Regions from separate parts of the Streptomyces sp. NPDC002386 genome, predicted to be linked through region 2. Evidence: riboswitches for the same ligand, from Rfam matches in the RefSeq annotation. Region 2 holds a riboswitch; the other holds the start of a gene.
The links. A riboswitch is a leader RNA that binds a small molecule or an ion and turns the genes downstream of it on or off. The one in region 2 is predicted to bind cyclic di-AMP.

Region 1 (3,401 bases), on a different contig from region 2:
GACCGTAGGCAGGGGTTGACGAGCGGTGAGATGAGACACCCTTAAAGAGTTTGCCAACCCAGGAATACGGCCGGTACGGGGGTCGTCCGGACACACCGAAGGCCGGACCCGGGGATCGTGGGTCCGGCCTTCGGAGCCGTGTCAGGCAGGTGGTGTCGAGGAGGGCGTCCCTCGGCCCGGACGGCTCAGAGGGCGACGCCGTGCGAGCGGAGGTAGCCGACGGGGTCCACGTCCGAGCCGTACTCCGGGGTGGTGCGGATCTCGAAGTGCAGGTGCGGACCGGTCACGTTGCCGGTGGCGCCGGACAGGCCCACCTGCTGGCCGGGGGTCACGGTCTGGCCGGCCGAAACCGAGAGCTGGGAGAGGTGGGCGTACTGGGCGTAGTAGCCGTCGTTCAGCTTGATGACGACCTGGTTGCCGTACGCGCCGCCCCAGCCGGCGGAGACGACGGTGCCGGCGGCGACGGCCTTCAGCGGGGTGCCGGTGGGGACGACGAAGTCGACGCCCGTGTGGTAGCCGCTGGACCACATGCTGCCCGCTACGTGGTAGGCGGTGCCGATGGTGGGGGCGGCGACCGGGAGGGTGTAGCCGGTGGCGGGGGCGGCCTGGGTGGCGGGGGCGGCCGGGGCGGCGGCCTGGGTGGCCCGGGCCACCGGGGACGACTGGGTGGCGGGGGCGGCCGGTGCGGCCTTCGCCGGGGCCTGCGCCCGGGCCTGTGACGGCTGCGCGGACCGCGCCGGGGCGGGGGTCTGGGCGCGGGTCGGAGCGGCGGCCTTCCTGCCCAGCGACAGCTTCAGACCCGGGTGGATCAGCGCCGGGTTCTCGCCGACGGCCTGCCGGTTGTCCGCGTAGAGCCGGTGCCAGCCACCGCCGACATGCTGCTCGCCGGCGATCTTCGCGAGGCAGTCGCCGGACTTAACCGTGTAGGTGCGTACGCCGGAGGCGTTCTGCGCGGCGGTCTTGCCGGCCGACGCCTGCGCCACTGACTGCACGGCCTTTCCGGAGACGGGCTGCGCGGTGGCGGCGTGCGCTCCGGTGGCACCCAGCAGGGGCAGGGCCAGTGCGGCGCCACCGGTTCCGGCGACGGCGACGGAGCGGGTGAATCGCCGGGACTTGGGGCGGCGGTGCTTACCCTTCGCGGGCATGACGCATTCCTCTCCGGCGCCTGCGAGGTGAGCTGTCGGGTTCGGGCTGGAGCTGCCCGGCCGCGCGGTGCGCGGCTGCACCCCGAGCCTGTCGCGGAGACCGGGACAGGCAGTCGTACCTGATGGGTCCCCCGCTCCTGCCGTGCACGGGTCATGTGTGTGGGACTCCGGGCGGCGGCAGGATTCGGCGTTCCGTCCGGATTGCTGGCGAACGTAAGCGAGCGGAACGCGGGGAAACAAGCGACAGATTCCCGGCGTTCAGGTGCCAGAAGATCCAAATAGGAAATTCTCGGTCACCGTGCGTGAATTCCGGCCCGCCCCGCGAGTTCAAATTCCCGTTGCGCTCCGGGAATTAGGTGGACATGACGAACAGCGGACGGTCACGGTTATGACGCTCCTCACGCAGCGCTCCCCCAGTCGCCTTTATTCCGTGCCGAATTACAACGAAGGCACCAATCGGGACATAGGAGTCATATGCGACACAGGCGGATGACTGCCGCGTCCAGGTCGCCGCGCAGTCCGGTCGTCAGCCCGTGGTGCAGCAGTACCGCACCCCGGTGCACCTCGCCCGTTTCGCGGCATTCGTACGATGCCGTCGGATCGAGGCCGCGCAGCCGTACACGGGGCACCGGCTCTCCGTAACTCTGCGCCTGGAGGCAGGCCAGGACGACCGTCTCGTCATCGAGAACGTACTGGACGGCGCTCAGACCTCCCGCCGGGGGCAGCAGCCGGTACAGCTCGCCGCGCTGGACGAGCGGCCTGACCTCCTTGTAGAGGGCGACCCACCGCCGGGCCTCGGCCAGCTCGTCGTCGGTCCACTCCGTGAGGTCGCCGCCGACCCCGAGAACGCCCGCCATGGAGCTGACGAACCGGAAGCGCAGGGTGCTCACCCTGCCGTTGAGCTGGGTGTTCGGACTGTCGGTGACCCAGGCGGCCATCACGCGCGCGGGATGGAGCTGGCTGAACCCGTGCTGGATGGCGAGCCGGTCGAGCGGATCGGTGTTGTCGGAGGTCCACACCTGGTCGGTGCGTCCCAGCACCCCGAGGTCGATCCGGCCGCCGCCGCCCGAGCAGGACTCGAAGGCGACTCCGGGGTGGGCGGCACGCAGCCGGTCCAGCAGGGCGTACAGCGCGCGGACGTGGTCGATCCACAGGCGCTGCGGATACGGCTCCCCCGGCCAGCCGGCGTCGGTGAAGCAGCGGTTGAAGTCCCACTTCACGTAGTCGATCGGGGCACCGGACAGCAGGGTGTCCAGCCGCTCCCACAGATACTCCTGGACGTCCTCGCGGGCGAGGTTGAGAACGAGCTGGTTGCGCAGTTCCGTCCGCCTGCGGCCCGGCTGGTACTGCACCCAGTCCGGGTGGGCGCGGTACAGGTCGCTGTCCGGATTGACCATCTCGGGCTCCACCCAGACGCCGAACCCCATGCCCAGGCCGTGCACCTGGTCGGCCAGGGGCTTGAGGCCGTGCGGGAACCGGTCGGGGTTGGGCGTCCAGTCCCCGAGTCCGGCCCGGTCGCTGGTGCGGGCGCCGAACCAGCCGTCGTCGACGACGAACAGCTCGACGCCGATGCCGGCCGCCCGCCGCGCGAGCGCCGCCTGCTGCTCCTCGGAGATGTCGAAGAACGTGGCCTCCCAGGAGTTGAACAGCACCGGCCGGTCCCGCTCGGCGTCCGGGATCACGTGCGCGCGCTGGTAGGCGTGCCAGGTCCGGCTGGCCCCGCCGAAACCGCCGTCGCTCCACAGGCCCGCGAAGACGGGGGTGGTGTAGGACTCCCCCGGTGCGAGGAGCAGCAGGCCCGAGTCGTCGTGGCCGGCCCCGCCGGTGATCTGCACGCGCGCGTCGGGCAGTTGGGCGACGGCGATCCGCCAGGAGCCGGACCAGCCGAGCGCGCAGCCGTAGACCTCGCCGCGTTCCTCGGTGGCGTCGGTGTCGAGGGCGACCCAGGGCAGGTGCTGGTGGCCGGTGTGGCCGCGGCGGCTGCCGATGACCTTCTCGCCGTGGGTGAGCGGCGCGCGGGTGAGCAGGGACTCGGCCGCCCAGCGGCCGTGCAGCTGGGACAGTCGCCAGCCGTCGCGGTCGGGCAGGGTCCAGGTGGCGGCGTCGGCGCGCAGCAGTTCCACGCGCGCGTGCCCGCCGTTCTCCAGGGTGACCCGGCGCTCCACGACGTCGCCGCGCATCCGGTAGTGCAGGGTGATCGCCAGTCCGTCGTCGTCGAAGCGCAGCCGCAGCTCCGCGCCGTCGGTGCCGTCCCCC
Region 2 (3,401 bases):
ACGTGCTCCTGGAAGTCGCCGAGCGCGACGGGCGTGCCCTGCTCGGACGGCACACCCACCACGAAGCCGACCTCGGCCTCGATGTCCAGCCGGACCGAGGGCCCGAAGACCGGTGCCGGTTCGCCGGGACCCTTGCGCTGCCCCGACGGCCGGACGACATCCGTGCCGGAGACGACCACCGTGCCGGAGCGGCCGTGGTAACCGATCGGCAGGTGCTTCCAGTTGGGGGTCAGGGAGTCCTCCGCGTCCGGGCGGAAGATCCGGCCGACGTTCCGGGCGTGGTTCTCCGACGCGTAGAAGTCGACGTAGTCCGCGACCTCGAAGGGCAGGTGGAGGGTCACCGACGACAGCGGGTGGAACAGCGGCTCGATGGTCGACCGGTGCGAGGGGACCGTCACCCACGCCGTCAGCGCGCGCCGCACGTCCGACCAGGCCGTGCGGCCGGCGGCCAGCAGCGGGTTGAGGGTGGCCTGCGCGAGCAGGGACACGTACGGCGAGCCGAGGGCGGCGGCCGCCGCCCCCGCGTCGAGGACGTGGTCACCGAGCCGGACCCCGACCCTGCGCTCCGTGCTGCCGGAGGGTGAGAACACACCGTAGGGAAGGTTGTGCGGGCCGAAGGGGTCGCCCTCGGGGACGTCGAAGGGGGGCATGGGGTGCTGCCTCACTCTCATCCGGGCCATGCATGGCGATGCGTTCCATGTGATCGCGCCACACGTTACGGCCGGGACAGGTGTCTTGGGCAGTGCCGCAAGGGTTGTCCGCCCCGGCGGCCGGCCGGGGAGGGGCTCCGGGGCCCGGCGTGACGCCCCCGCGGGAGCCTCCCAAGTCCGGCGCGAACCGGGTGAGTCGGCGGGTCGCGCGGTCCGTATTCTCTGATCATGGCCGCACCCCCCGCATACGCACTGATCGCCACCGACCTGGACGGGACGCTGCTGCGCGGCGACGACACCGTCTCCGACCGGTCGCTGGCCGCGCTGGAGCGGGTGGCCCGGGCCGGCGCCCGGCACCTGGTGGTGACGGGCCGGCCGGCTCCCCGGGTGCGGCCGCTCCTGGACGCCCTCGGCTGCACGGGGCTCGCGGTGTGCGGGCAGGGCGCGCAGGTCTACGACGCGGGCACCGGCCGCCTGCTGTGGTCGGTCCGGCTGGACCGCGAACTGGCCGAGACCGCGCTCGGCAAGATCGAGGCCGAGGTGGGGCAGGTCTTCGCGGCCGTCGACCAGGACGGCGTGGACGGGCTCACGCTGATCGAGCCCGGGTATCTGATGCCCCACCCGACCCTGCCCGCCGTGCGGGTCGACCGGCGCGACGACCTGTGGTGCGAGCCCATCAGCAAGGTCCTGCTGCGCCATCACACGCTGTCGGACGACGAGTTGGCGGCGACGGCGCGCGCGGCGGTGGGCTCGCTGGCCACGGTCACCATGTCGGGTCCCGGCACGGTGGAACTCCAGCCGTGCGGCGTCACGAAGGCGACCGGACTCGCGCTGGCCGCCGGTCATCTGGGGATCGCCCCCGAACAGGCCCTGGCCTTCGGCGACATGCCCAACGACATCCCCATGTTCGACTGGGCGGGCCGCGGGGTGGCCATGGCCAACGCCCACCCCGAACTCAAGGCGGTCGCGGACGAGGTCACGACGTCGAACGAGGACGACGGCGTCGCCGTCGTCCTCGAAGGACTGTTCCCGGCAGGATGACCGGGACAGGGGCAGCGGCCCGCGGCGGGGGCGCCGGTCAGGTGGCGCCCCGCCGCGGGTGCCGGTCAGTAGGCGCCGTTGACGTTGTCGATCGAGCCGTAGCGGGCGGCCGCGTAGTTGCAGGCGGCGGTGATGTTCGCGACCGGGTCGTAGGGGTCGAACGCCGTTCCGGCCACGTGGTAGGCGTTGAAGGTCGGGTCGATCACCTGGAGCAGGCCCTTGGACGGGATGCCCTTGGCGGCGTTGGAGTCCCACAGGTTGATGGCGCGCGGATTGCCCGAGGACTCACGGATGATGTTGCGGTGGATGCCGTTGTAGGTGCCCGGGATGTGCTTCTCCGCCATGATCGCGAGGGACTCGCGGATCCAGCCGTCGAGGTTGTTCGGGTACCCGGCGAGGGTGGTTCCGGCCGAACCGGCGGAGTCCGCCGCGGAGGCGCTGGTCGCGCCGACGACCGGGAGGACGAGCACGGCGGCGCCGGTGCCGAGGACGGCGAGCTTGCGGAGGCGGCTGGTGCGGACGCGGCGGGGCTGAGCGGCTGCAGGCATGGCGAGGTTCCTCTCCGTCGCCTGCGAGGTGAGCTGTCGGGTTCGGGCGGGGAGGTGCCCGGCCGTGCCGCCCCCGAGGCGGCACGACTTCACCCCTTGCCGTTCCGGTGACGACACGCGTCGTCCGGTCCGGCGAACTTACCTGGGTCCCCCGCTCCTGCCGTACGAATGCGTTCGTGGATGGGTGATGCCGGGCGGCGGCAGGATTCGGCGTTCCGCTCGACTGGCCGGGAACGTATGCGAGAGCACATGTCCGGAACAAGTGTCGGATTCACGTAAAGACCAAGTTGACCTTGTTCTGTTCCGTTTTGAGTGCTTGATCCTTTGCGACTGCCAATGCTCAACTGGTCGACGGGGCAAGGGGAAGCGCGTGGTGGCCGGGCCCGGGGGCCCGATCGGGGCGCGTGACCCAATTCACGAAATAGCAAAGTATTCCAAATCAGACATGGGGGATTTGGCAGTGAGAGCGAATCGAGGGCCGGCTGCCCCGCGGGTGCCGTGTGGCCGATTTCCAGCGCGCCACAAAAGGAGCATTAAGGCGCCTAATGTCCGTATTATCGGGTGGTCGGCAGTGCGCCGATCATGGTCCGATGCCGTCCGTGCCGGACCGGTGGGCGCCCTCGGTGATCGAAACAGGACCGGATACGCTGACTTGAGTGAGGGCAGCGACCTATCGACAAACCGTGTAATCGCCAGCAGACACCAGCAGACAGGAGACCCCTCGTGACCGTCGTCGGGCCGTTCGGGCTGAGCGTGCGGGACCAGGCTCTGGAAGCCGATGTCCAGGCCGGATTGACGGCTGTCGAGGAAGGCTTGCTCGAAGCCACCAAGAGTGAGGTCCCGTTCATCACGGAGGCCGCGCAGCACCTCGTACGGGCCGGCGGGAAGCGCTTCCGGCCGCTCCTCGTGATGCTCGCGGCACAGTTCGGGGACCCGTACGCGCCCGGTGTCGTGCCGTCGGCCGTGGTCGTGGAGCTGACCCACCTGGCCACGCTGTACCACGACGACGTCATGGACGAGGCGTCCGTGCGGCGCGGGGTGGACAGCGCCAACACGCGCTGGGGCAACTCCGTCGCGGTCCTCACCGGCGACTTCCTCTTCGCCCGCGCCTCCCAGATCCTCGCCGACCTCGGCCCCGAGGCGGTCCGGGTCCAGGCCCTCG

Region 1: linked by a shared signal. The riboswitch ahead of ACWCPN_RS30240 (M23 family metallopeptidase) and the one ahead of ACWCPN_RS27470 (transglycosylase SLT domain-containing protein) in region 2 are both predicted to bind cyclic di-AMP.

What each region holds. Positions count from the first base shown of each region.
Region 1 is NZ_JBSFBX010000018.1:134,543-137,943, forward strand. Features, by position in the region: gene ACWCPN_RS30240 (M23 family metallopeptidase) at 186-1,145, opposite strand; cyclic di-AMP (ydaO/yuaA leader) riboswitch at 1,150-1,308, opposite strand; gene ACWCPN_RS30245 (alpha-galactosidase) at 1,616-3,401, opposite strand, start outside.
Region 2 is NZ_JBSFBX010000015.1:83,032-86,432, reverse strand. Features, by position in the region: gene fahA (fumarylacetoacetase) at 1-650, opposite strand, end outside; gene ACWCPN_RS27475 (HAD family hydrolase) at 879-1,691, shown strand; gene ACWCPN_RS27470 (transglycosylase SLT domain-containing protein) at 1,757-2,239, opposite strand; cyclic di-AMP (ydaO/yuaA leader) riboswitch at 2,243-2,422, opposite strand; gene ACWCPN_RS27465 (polyprenyl synthetase family protein) at 2,963-3,401, shown strand, end outside.